Regions from separate parts of the Stenotrophomonas sp. YJH_SMC_6 genome, predicted to be linked through region 1. Evidence: riboswitches for the same ligand, from Rfam matches in the RefSeq annotation. Region 1 holds a riboswitch; the other holds the start of a gene.
The links. A riboswitch is a leader RNA that binds a small molecule or an ion and turns the genes downstream of it on or off. The one in region 1 is predicted to bind thiamine pyrophosphate.

Region 1 (5,505 bases):
GGTGGTGCGCGACCCCACCACCGACAAGCTGCTGATCAGCCAGTCCACCGGCAGCAAAGGCGTGCACACCATGCCCGTCGAGGACTACCTCAAGCAGGTGAAGGACCACCCGAACTGGAAGCTGTACGCCTCCGATCCGCTGTCCAAGGCGCGCGACCTGCTGGAAAGCCGCACCCAGTCGCATGAGCAGACCCAGGGTAAGCCTGCCGCCGAGCACAAGGCCGCTGCCACCCCGCACGCCGAACTGTACAAGCAGGGCGCACACAGCGAGGGCGTGCGCACGGTGCAGGAGCAGCTGGGCCACCTGGGCTACGTCGGGGCCGATGGTAAGCCGCTGGTCGAGGATGGCCGCTTCGGCCGCAACACCGACGCGGCGGTGCGCCAGCTGCAGAAGGACAACGGCCTGGTGGCCGACGGCATTGTCGGGGCGAAGACGCTGGAGGCCATCAAGGAAGCCCGCGAGCGCCCGCTGCTGAACGACGAACGGCACCCGCGCAATCCGCTCTTCATCCAGGCCAGCAAGGGTCTGGAACTGTTGCCGGCCGGCACCTTCAAGGATCGCCACGCGCTGGAAAGCGCCGCCGCGGCCCTGACCAAGGAGGCGCACGCCGCCGGCCTGCAGCGCATCGACACGGTGGTGCCCAGCCCGAACGGTGAACGCCTGTTTGCCGTGCAGGGCACGATCGGTGACCCGGCGGCCAGCCGCGTGGCGGTGGAGGCCCGAGCCGCCAGCGAGCAGAGCATCGCGCTCAGCAGCGGTGCCGTGCAGGGCGCGCCGAACGTGCTGCACCAGCAGCAGGACGCGCAGCAGGAACAGGCCCGCCAGACGCAGAAGGCGATGGGCGTCTGAGCCCGCAACGCCTTGGCAGAGAAGGGAGGGCCACGTCCGCGTGGCCTTTTCCCTTTCTGCCAGCTGAGCGGCCGAGGCCGCTTTCAGCCTTGCTTCATGCCGCCTGCCGCTAGATGAATGCGCAAGCCGCACGGTGGACCAGGCAATGTTCCGGCAATGTTGGAACGTCAGCGTGGTCTCCACGGCAGCCGGGGCGCCCGCGCCCTCCCTGCCCAGCGTGGCATGCACCTCACAGGAGAACGAACATGCTCAGTACTTCCACACTCAGCTTCCGTGGTCTGGCGATGGCCCTGGCACTGGTGGCCGGTGTCGCCGTGGTCAGCGATGCCAGCGCGATGTCGAGGAAGGACAAGCGTACCCTGGTCGGTGCCGTGGTCGGTGGCGTGGCCGGCAACCTGCTCTCCAACGGCGATCCTGCGGCCACCGTCGGTGGTGCCGTGGCCGGCGGCGCGATCGGCAACCTGACCACCTCCGACCGCCGCGACCGCCGTTACTACGACAATCGCCGTTACGACGACCGCTACGATCGCCGTTACGACCGTGGCTACTACCGCAGCGGCTACTACGACCGCGGTGATGACCGTCGCTGGCAGCGCGAGCGCTACTACGACAACCGCTACTACCACGACCGCGGTCGCCATCGCGGCTGGTAAGCAGCGCGGCATCTCCCATGCCGATGCACGGACGGGCGGGTCGATGACCCGCCCGTTTGCGTTGGCCGCGTGCATGGCGTTGAATGCGCAGCCTTGGATGTGACTTTCCCCACTGGGGCTTCGGCATGACGTCTTCCTCCCACCGCGTGCAGGGCCTCAACAACGACGAGGTCGCTGCCGACTGGCCACCGATCAGCGCGGCGGACATCGCGTGGCTGCGCCAGCACTACCCGCAGCTGGACGAGCGCAGCCAACCGCACTGGCACAGCCCGCGGCCGCTGTCGGCTGCCGCCATCGTCAACGGCGCGAACGGAGCGGTGTTCGTCAAGCGCCATCACCACAGCGTGCGCAGTGCGGCCTGCCTGGAAGAAGAGCACCACTTCATCGCCCATCTCGCCGCAGCGGGCGTACCGGTGGTGCAGGTGCTGCCAGCGGCCGATGGCCACACGGCGGCCGAACATGGCGAATGGACGTTCGAGCTGCATGCGATCGGCGTCGGCGAGGACCTGTACCGCGACGCCGTGTCGTGGTCGCTGCTGACCGATGTCGCGCAGGCCCGCGAAGGCGGGCGCACACTCGCGCAGCTGCACCGGGCCGCCGCCAGCTACCACGCGCCCCAGCGCAGCACCCATGTGCTGGTCGCGCGCGACGATCTGATCCGTGCCGACGATCCGATCGCGGCCATCAAGGCAGGGCTGCACGAGCGTCCCGGGCTGGCCCGCTACCTCGCGCGCATTCCATGGGAAGCGCAGCTGCAGCGCGACGTGCTGCCGTGGCATGCCGGCCTGGCCGAGCGCCTGCGCGATGAGCCACGGTTGTGGGCGCACAACGACTGGCACGTTTCCAACCTGCTGTGGCGCGATGGGCAGATCAGTACCGTGCTGGATTTCGGCCTGGCCTCGCCCACCAGTGCGCTGTTCGACCTCGCCACGGCGATCGAGCGCAACGCGGTGGCGTGGCTGGAACTGGAGCGCGGCATGGAGGCGGTGCGCATCGATATCGCGCTGGCCCTGCTCGACGGCTACCGCCAGGTGCTGCCGCTGTCGGCGGCACGCGTGCACCTGCTGGCCGACCTGCTGCCGATGGTTCATTTCGACTTCGCACTGTCCGAAGTGGAGTACTTCGAAGGCGTCACCGGCTCGACCGCCAATGCCGACGTCGCGTGGCAGCCCTTCATGCTGGGGCATCCGGCGTGGTTCCACAGCGCGCCGGGACAGGCACTGCTGCAGGCGCTGCACGCGGCGGCGTGACCCGGTTGGCGCACCATTGGGGTCAGATCCCTTTCCTGCGGAAAGGGATCTGACCCCGCAGCCTGGACCCCGCAGCCTGAAGGACGCCGGCTCGCAAATCCGTACCATTTGTAGTGAAATGGTCACCTGAAGCGGGGGTGCCTGGATCTGCCAGGCTGAGAGAGTCCCTTGGAACCTGATCCGGTTTGCACCGGCGTAGGGAGCTTTGAGCCGCAGCCACACCCCCATCACGGGCCCTGTGCACCTGCGCGCCGTCGCTTCGTCTCCCTTGTTGTCCGAAGACGAACCGAATGAACCGCTGCCTGCGCCCCACCCTGCTCTCCCTCGCCCTCTGCGCTGCGCTGCCACTGCACGCCAGCGAGGCCGATGCGTCCCCTGATGCGGCTGCCACCGGCGCCGAGCGCTCGCCGACCGAACTGGCGGCGGTACGCGTGCAGGCCGGCAAACCGAAGGCCGATACCTCACGCGTGAACGCCTTCGGTGGGGGCAGCTGGAAGGACACGCCGGCCTCGGTGAACGTGCTTGAGCGCGATTACCTCGACCGTCGCCAGGTGCGTTCGCTGTCAGAGCTGGCCAGCAACGATGCCTCGCTGGGTGATGCCTATGCGCCAGTGGGCTACTACCAGAACATCGCCATCCGTGGCTTCGCCCTGGACGCCGCCACCGGCTACCGCTTCAACGGCCTGTCCATCGCCGGCGAACAGCGCCTGGCGCTGGAGAACGTGCAGTCGGTGGAGATCCTCAAGGGTGAAGCCGGCCTGGCCGCAGGCGTGATGGCGCCGGGCGGCATCATCAACTACATCGGCAAGCGCCCGGCCGAAGTGCGCACCGCCACGCTCAGTACCGATTCGGAAGGCTCGCGCTACGTCGCCGTCGATGTCGGCCACTGGATCACCCCGCGTTTCGGCCTGCGCCTGAATGCCGCATGGGATTCCAGCACCTCCTATGTCGAGCACGCCGACGGTCGCCGCAACTTCTACTCGCTGGCCGCCGACTGGCTGATTGGCGAGCGCGGCAAGCTGGAAGTGGATGCCAATTACCAGACCAGCTCGCAGCGTTCGGTGTCCGGCTACCAACTGCTGGGCGCACGCGACCTGCCGCGTGGCGTCGACCGCGAACACCTGCTGGGTTACCAGCCGTGGCAGCGCCCGGTGGATATCGCCAGCACCAACATCACCGTTCTGCATACCTACGACTTCAACGAGGCCTGGCAGTCGCGCGTCTCGGTCGGCCACAGCCGTTCGGTGATCGATGACAACGTCGCTTTCGCCTACGGCTGCTACTACGCCGTGCAGTGCGCCGATGGCAGCGTGCCGGGCAACTACTTCGCGCCCAACGGCGACTACGACGTCTACGACTACCGCAGCCCGGACGACACCCGCCGCAACCAGCAGGCCCGTGCCGAGCTGCGTGGCCGCTTCGAGACCGGCAGCGTCGGCCATGAGCTGACCGTCGGTGCCGACTACTTCCGCCGCACCGTGGACAAGCGCCCGAGCGTCAACGAGTACGTCGGCACCAGCAACATCCACGAAGCACCGGTGCCGGTATTCGCGCCGTCGCCGAAGATGCCGGGACCGTCCGCACGTCGCCTGGACAGCCGCCAGACCGCGTTCTTCGCGCTGGACCGGATGAGCTTCGGCGATGACTGGCAGTGGCTGGCCGGTGGCCGCTTCGTGCGCCTCGATGAGCGCGCCTACGACAAGCGTGGCACCCCGCAGCGGCACAGCCGCTTGTCGCGCTTCCTGCCGCAGACCGCGGTGGTGTGGAAGGCCACCGACCAGCTCAATGCCTATGCCAGCTACGTGCGCGGCATTTCGCTGGGCCAGGAAGCGCCGTTCTGGACCAGCAACGCCGACACCTTCCTGCCGTCCGTGCAGTCGCGGCAGCTGGAAGTGGGCGTGAAGTACGTGCCGGTCGAAGCGCTGACCCTGGGCGCGGCCGTGTTCCGCATTTCGCAGCCGTACCAGTACGCCAGGCCAGACAGCAGCGACGTTGGCTACACCTTCGTCGAGGAAGGCACGCAGACCCACACCGGCCTGGAGCTGACCGCCAACGGCCAGCTGACCGACGCACTGCAGATCGTGGCCAGCGCCAGCGTGCTGCAGGCGCGCGCGCGCGACACCGGCACCCCGGCCTATGAAGGCCATCAGCTGGTGAACGTGCCGAAGGTGCGCGCCAGCGTGCACCTGGCCTATGCGCTCCCGTTCGTGCAGGGCCTGGACGTGACCGGCGGCTGGCGCTATGCCGGTGCCAACGTGGCCCGCGCCGACGGCGGCGTACGCGCACCGGACTACTCGGTGTTCGATGCCGGCCTGCGTTTCCAGCATCGCCTGCACGAACGCGCGGTGACCTGGAACCTGTCGGTGGACAACGTGTTCAACCGCTTCTACTGGCGCGATACCGGCAGCAGCGGCGGTGACTACTACCTGTTCCCCGGCGCACCGCGACAGGCCGGCCTGTCGGTGACGTTCGCGCTGTGAGCGGCGTGATGCTCGAGTGGACCGCCGCACTGTGCAGCATCCTCGGCGTCTGGCTGATGGCCCGGCGCCGGCTGGCGGCGTGGCCGGTGGGCCTGCTGTCGGTGGCGCTGTATGGCCTGGTGTTCGCCGAGGCCAAGCTGTACTCGGACACCCTGCTGCAGATCGCCTTCGGTGGTTTCCTGGTCTATGGCTGGCTCAACTGGCGACAGCATGCCGCCGATGAGGGCAGCATCCGCATCGTGCCGCTGGCACGCGGCACGCTGCTGCGCGAC
Region 2 (5,505 bases), on a different contig from region 1:
CACCGGTACCAGCAGCCGATAACCGCTCTTGGCGATGGTCTCGATGTAGGCCTGGCCATTGTCGTCGTCGTTGGCGAACGCCTTGCGCAGCTGGGTGACGGCCTGGGTCAGCACGTCATTGGTCGGCAACGTATCGGGCCAGACCTCGGCAAACAGCTCTTCACGGGTGACCACGCGCCCAGGCTGACGCATCAGCACGCGCAGCACGCCCAGCGCTTTCGGCGTCAGCCGCCGCGGACGGCGCGCGCCTTCAACCTCGACCTCACGTGAGGACAAGGTAATGACGCAGTCGCCGACCCGCACGCGGTCGGCCTCAATGGGCGTGAGTTCGCTGCTGTTCATTTTCCGCTATACAGTAGGGACGGGACCTGGGCAGGGCTCACCAGCAATACCGTCCCCACCGTCCCTGGACAGGGTCATCGAAAAGCCAGATTCCGCACAAAGCATCGGCGCATACCGCAAAAACAATAACGCCCCCGGATATTAGCCTAAGCCGGTTACCCCGCCTATGACGGGGTCGACACTCAGGCTCTCTCTCGCCGACGCATTCACATAATCTGCATCACTATTCGCGCCCTTTTGGGCGCGAAATTTTTATCTGGCGTTCATTTTCACATGCGCCGAAGCATGGTCAATCCGACCAGACGCGACACCACCAGGCCGATATACATGACGCCTGCGAACTGTTCGAGCATCACCAGAGCCCGTGCCTGCGGGTGCAGCGGCACGACGTCGCTCAATCCAACACCGGACAACAAGCTGAAGCTCAGATAAAGCAGCTCCATCCAGCTGCGCTCGGGGCCAGCGGTCGTACCCTGGAAACTGCCTGGATACCACTGCTGGCACACCGCGAACGCAAAGGCGAACGCCCAGGCCAGCAGCGTGAAGGTTGCCCCGGCCGCGAACAGCTCGTCGCGGGTCACTCTATGGTCCTGCAGCATGTAGGCGATCAACGCCCCCGCCGTATAGAAGTACAGCAGGCTTTCCAGCAGCTGCGCCGTGGTCAGCAGCGCGCTGCGGTCCAGCAGAGCGCCAGCCAGCGAGAACACCACCGAAGGAATGGCCAGCAGCAATGCCAGCCAGGTTCCCAACGGACTGCGCTGGACCACCCACAGCGCAAGGCCGAGCACCGCCATGCCGAACATGCCCAGCGCCGCCCGGCCAGCGGCGGTGTCATCGAGGGCGGGATACAGCAGCACCGCGATCAACTGGGCGGCCAGGAGCCAGGCCGAAGGATGGCGGCGGGCGATGGCCAGCCAGCGGGTGGTCGTGGCAACGGGCATGGCGTCCTTTCCCCTGGGCGATGCGCGGAGGATAGCCGGGCGCGGCGTGATGAACGGTAGTGCCGGCCATTGGCCAGCACTCTCCCCGGTCCCGTGCACGACGGAATGCCGGCCGGCGGCCGGCACTACCCGTTACCCGTCACCCCTGGTGGTAGACCTCGGCACCGGCAGCACGGAACTCCTGCGACTTCTCCTTCATGCCGGCCTCTGCGTAGTCGCGCACGTCCTGGGTGATCTTCATCGAACAGAAGTGCGGGCCGCACATCGAGCAGAAGTGGGCCAGCTTGTGCGCGTCCTTCGGCAGCGTCTCGTCGTGGAATTCCTTGGCCTTCTCCGGATCCAGCCCGAGATGGAACTGGTCCTCCCAGCGGAACTCGAAGCGCGCCTTGCTCAGCGCGTTGTCGCGCACCTGCGCGCCCGGGTGCCCCTTGGCCAGGTCGGCCGCGTGCGCGGCAATGCGGTAAGCCATGATGCCGTCGCGCACGTCCTGGCGGTTGGGCAGGCCGAGGTGCTCCTTCGGCGTCACGTAGCAGAGCATGGCCGTACCGAACCAGCCGATCATCGCCGCACCGATCGCACTGGTGATGTGGTCGTAGCCCGGCGCGATATCGGTCGTCAGCGGGCCCAGCGTGTAGAACGGCGCTTCGCCGCACTCACGCAGCTGCTTGTCCATGTTCTCCTTGATCAGCTGCATCGGCACGTGGCCGGGGCCTTCGATCATGGTCTGCACGTCGTGCTTCCAGGCAATCTTCGTCAGCTCACCCAGCGTCTCCAGTTCACCGAACTGCGCTGCATCGTTGGCATCGGCGATGCAACCCGGGCGCAGGCCATCGCCCAGCGAGAAGGTCACGTCGTAGGCCTTCATGATTTCGCAGATCTCTTCGAAATGCGTGTAGAGGAAATTCTCCTTGTGGTGCGCCAGGCACCACTTGGCCATGATCGAACCGCCGCGGCTGACGATGCCGGTGACCCGCTTGGCGGTGAGCGGCACGTAGCGCAGCAGTACGCCGGCGTGGATGGTGAAGTAGTCCACGCCCTGCTCAGCCTGCTCGATCAGGGTGTCGCGGAAGATTTCCCAGGTGAGCGCCTCGGCACGGCCATCGACCTTTTCCAGCGCCTGGTAGATCGGCACGGTGCCGATCGCCACCGGCGAGTTGCGGATGATCCATTCACGGGTCTCATGGATGTGCTTGCCGGTGGACAGATCCATCACCGTGTCGCCGCCCCAGCGGATCGCCCACACCAGCTTCTCCACCTCTTCGGCAATGCCGGAAGACACGGCGCTGTTGCCGATGTTGGCGTTGATCTTGGTGAGGAAGTTGCGGCCGATGATCATCGGCTCGCTTTCCGGATGGTTGATGTTGTTGGGCAGCACCGCACGACCACGGGCGATCTCGTCGCGCACGAACTCAGGCGTGATGATCTTCTGGATCGACGCACCGAACGCTTCGCCCGGGTGCTGCTGCAACAGGCCGGCATCGCGGATCGCGTCCAGCCGCTGGTTCTCGCGGATGGCGACGAATTCCATTTCCGGCGTGATGATGCCGCGGCGCGCGTAATGCATCTGGGTGACGTTGGCACCGGCACGTGCACGGCGTGGCAGGCTGCGCGCGGGGAAACGCACCGCGTCAAGCTTCGGGTCATGCTCGCGATCGCGGCCGAACGAAGAACTCAGTCCTTCAAGCTGCTCGGTATCACCGCGCTCTTCCACCCAGCCGCGACGCAGTGCCGGCAAACCGGCGGACAGATCGATGCGCACCTCCGGGTCGGTGTACGGGCCCGACGTGTCGTAAACGGTCACCGGCGCATTCTCTTCGCCACCGAACAGCGTCGGCGTACGGGTCAGCGCGATCTCGCGCATCGGCACCTGCAGATCCGGGCGTGAACCGGGCACGTGGATCTTGCGCGAGCCGGGAATGGGCCGGGTCACGGATGCGGAGAGTTGCTGGGCCTGTTGCTGCAGGGCGGAGAGCTGTGCGTTCATCGGGCATCGTCCAGGAAGGTCAGGGACGAAGCGGCGGCGCACGGCACCCGCGCACGGACGGTCCTTGGGCGGAGTCCGGGCACAGCTGCATTGCAAAGCTTCCCTACGCCGGTATGAGCCGGATCAGGTTCCAAGGGACTGTCTCAACCGTGGCCACATGGCCCGGTACCCCCGCTTCTTGGTGCGCATTAGAGCATAGACCGCCCGCCTCCGGGATCAGATCGCCATTCGTTAACGGAACCATGACGTCGCGTTCAGTAACGTGCACGCCATCGCGTTGCTGAGATCGATGCGTTCCCCGCCGCCTTCGCGGCCCCTGCCCGGTCCGTGCTGCATGCCGCCGGCCCTTCGCCGCAAGCTCTGCTCGCTCCCCTCAATCCCCCTTGATCGGAGAAGCTCCTTCATGGTGTTTCGCGTTTCCATCGCACTGGTTCTGCTACTGGTGCTGCTCGCCGGTATCGCCCCCGGCCCCTTCAACACCGTGGTCCAGTCGATGCTGGCGGAAGTCATCCGCAGTGTCGGCTGGCTGTACCTGCTGGTGGTGTTCCTGGCGCTGGTGTTCCTGATGTACCTGGCGTTCGGCCGCTTCGGCAATCTGCGCATCGGCGGCGAGGACGCCGAACCCGAGTTCTCGCGTGCCAGCTGGATGTCGATGCTGTTCGCCGCCGGCATGGGCATCGGCCTGGTGTTCTGGGGTGCGGCCGAGCCCATCTCGCATTTCAGCAAGCCGCCGGAAGGCCTGGCGCCGCAAAGCCTGGATGCGGCGCGCGCATCGATGCGCTATGCGTTCTTCCACTGGGGCCTGCACCCGTGGGCGATCTACGCACTGATCGGTCTGGCGATGGCCTGGTTCCAGTTCAACCGCAATGGACGCGGCCTGGTCAGCGACATGCTGCAGCCGATCATCGGCCGCCACCATCGCGGCTGGATCGGTCGGGTGGTCAACATCGCCGCCGTAGTTGCCACCGCGATCGGTGTCGCCACCACGCTCGGCTTCGGCACCATCCAGATTGCTGCCGGTATCGAACGCGTCTTCAGCGTGCAGGCTACCGTCGCCGTGCAGATGACCATCATTGCCGTCGCCTTCGTTTTGTACATGGCCTCCACCGCCAGTGGCGTGGAGCGAGGTGTGAAGTGGCTGTCCAACTTCAACCTGGCGTTGGCTGCCCTGCTGGCAGCCATCCTGCTGGTGCTGGGGCCGACCGGCTTCATCTTCGATACGTTCACCACCACGCTGGGCTCCTACCTCAACCAGCTGGTGACGATGAGCCTGCGCATGTCACCGTTCTCCGGCAGCACCTGGGTGGCGGACTGGACGATCTTCTACTGGGCCTGGTGGATCTCGTGGGCGCCGTTCGTGGGATCGTTCATCGCGCGCATCTCGCGCGGCCGCAGCGTGCGCGAGTTCGTGATCGGCGTCGTGCTCGCACCGACGCTGCTGGGCTTCTTCTGGTTCGCGGTGTTCGGCGGCACTGCGTTGTGGGCACAGATCTTCGGCCACGCCGATCTGGTGCAGGCGCTTGGCAATGGCTACGAGACGGTGTTGTTCACACTGTTCGACAGCATGCCGCTACCGTTGTTGCTGTCGTGCATCGCGCTGGTGCTGCTGATGATCTTCTTCGTGACCTCGGCCGATTCGGCGGTCCTGGTGCTGGCCAGCATGTCCACCGACGAGGCTGGCGACCCACCGTTGAAGCGCAAGCTGGCCTGGGGCATTGCGGTGGCACTGATTGCAGCGGCGTTGCTGCTGGCCGGAGGCCTGGACGCGCTGCAGGGCATGATCACGATCGCGGCATTGCCATTCGCGCTGCTGATGGTGCTGGTGATGGTGTCGCTGTACCGGGTGCTGGACCAGGAGTACACGCGGGAGCGGCGGCAGGCGCAGCGCCAGCGGCACATGATCGATGCGTGGATTGCACGCGAGATGGCGGCGCAGGAGGAGACGCAGGCCGAGGCAGCGCGCGCGCACGATCAGGATTGAGGGTTGTTTTGCAGCCTGCGGCTGCACCGCTTTTTCAGGCAAGGGCCAAGGTCAAATTCAAAGGCGGCTCTGGATTGCTGCTGGTTGGGTGGGGCGGTGTGGGTGGGCAGGACACGCCGTGAACCCATCCATGGGGGCTCGATGGCGCCATCCATGGCGCCAACGGTCCTGCCCACCCACACCACCCCACCCCCGACAGTTTCCCGGTAACGGTTGGTTTTCCACGCTTTGCGTGGAAGAGGTGTATCGGAAAACAA

Region 2: linked by a shared signal. The riboswitch ahead of thiC (phosphomethylpyrimidine synthase ThiC) and the one ahead of AC5P9N_RS10290 (TonB-dependent receptor) in region 1 are both predicted to bind thiamine pyrophosphate.

Annotation. Positions count from the first base shown of each region.
Region 1 covers NZ_JCAFUM010000007.1:223,571-229,075, reverse strand. The annotation lists gene AC5P9N_RS10305 (peptidoglycan-binding protein) at 1-850, shown strand, start outside; gene AC5P9N_RS10300 (glycine zipper 2TM domain-containing protein) at 1,096-1,503, shown strand; gene AC5P9N_RS10295 (phosphotransferase enzyme family protein) at 1,629-2,753, shown strand; TPP riboswitch at 2,877-2,972, shown strand; gene AC5P9N_RS10290 (TonB-dependent receptor) at 3,044-5,233, shown strand; gene pnuC (nicotinamide riboside transporter PnuC) at 5,242-5,505, shown strand, end outside.
Region 2 covers NZ_JCAFUM010000009.1:178,380-183,884, forward strand. The annotation lists gene AC5P9N_RS12255 (winged helix-turn-helix domain-containing protein) at 1-342, opposite strand, end outside; gene AC5P9N_RS12260 (ion channel) at 612-1,283, opposite strand; gene thiC (phosphomethylpyrimidine synthase ThiC) at 1,423-3,267, opposite strand; TPP riboswitch at 3,350-3,450, opposite strand; gene AC5P9N_RS12270 (BCCT family transporter) at 3,671-5,248, shown strand; gene AC5P9N_RS12275 (hypothetical protein) at 5,239-5,505, opposite strand, start outside.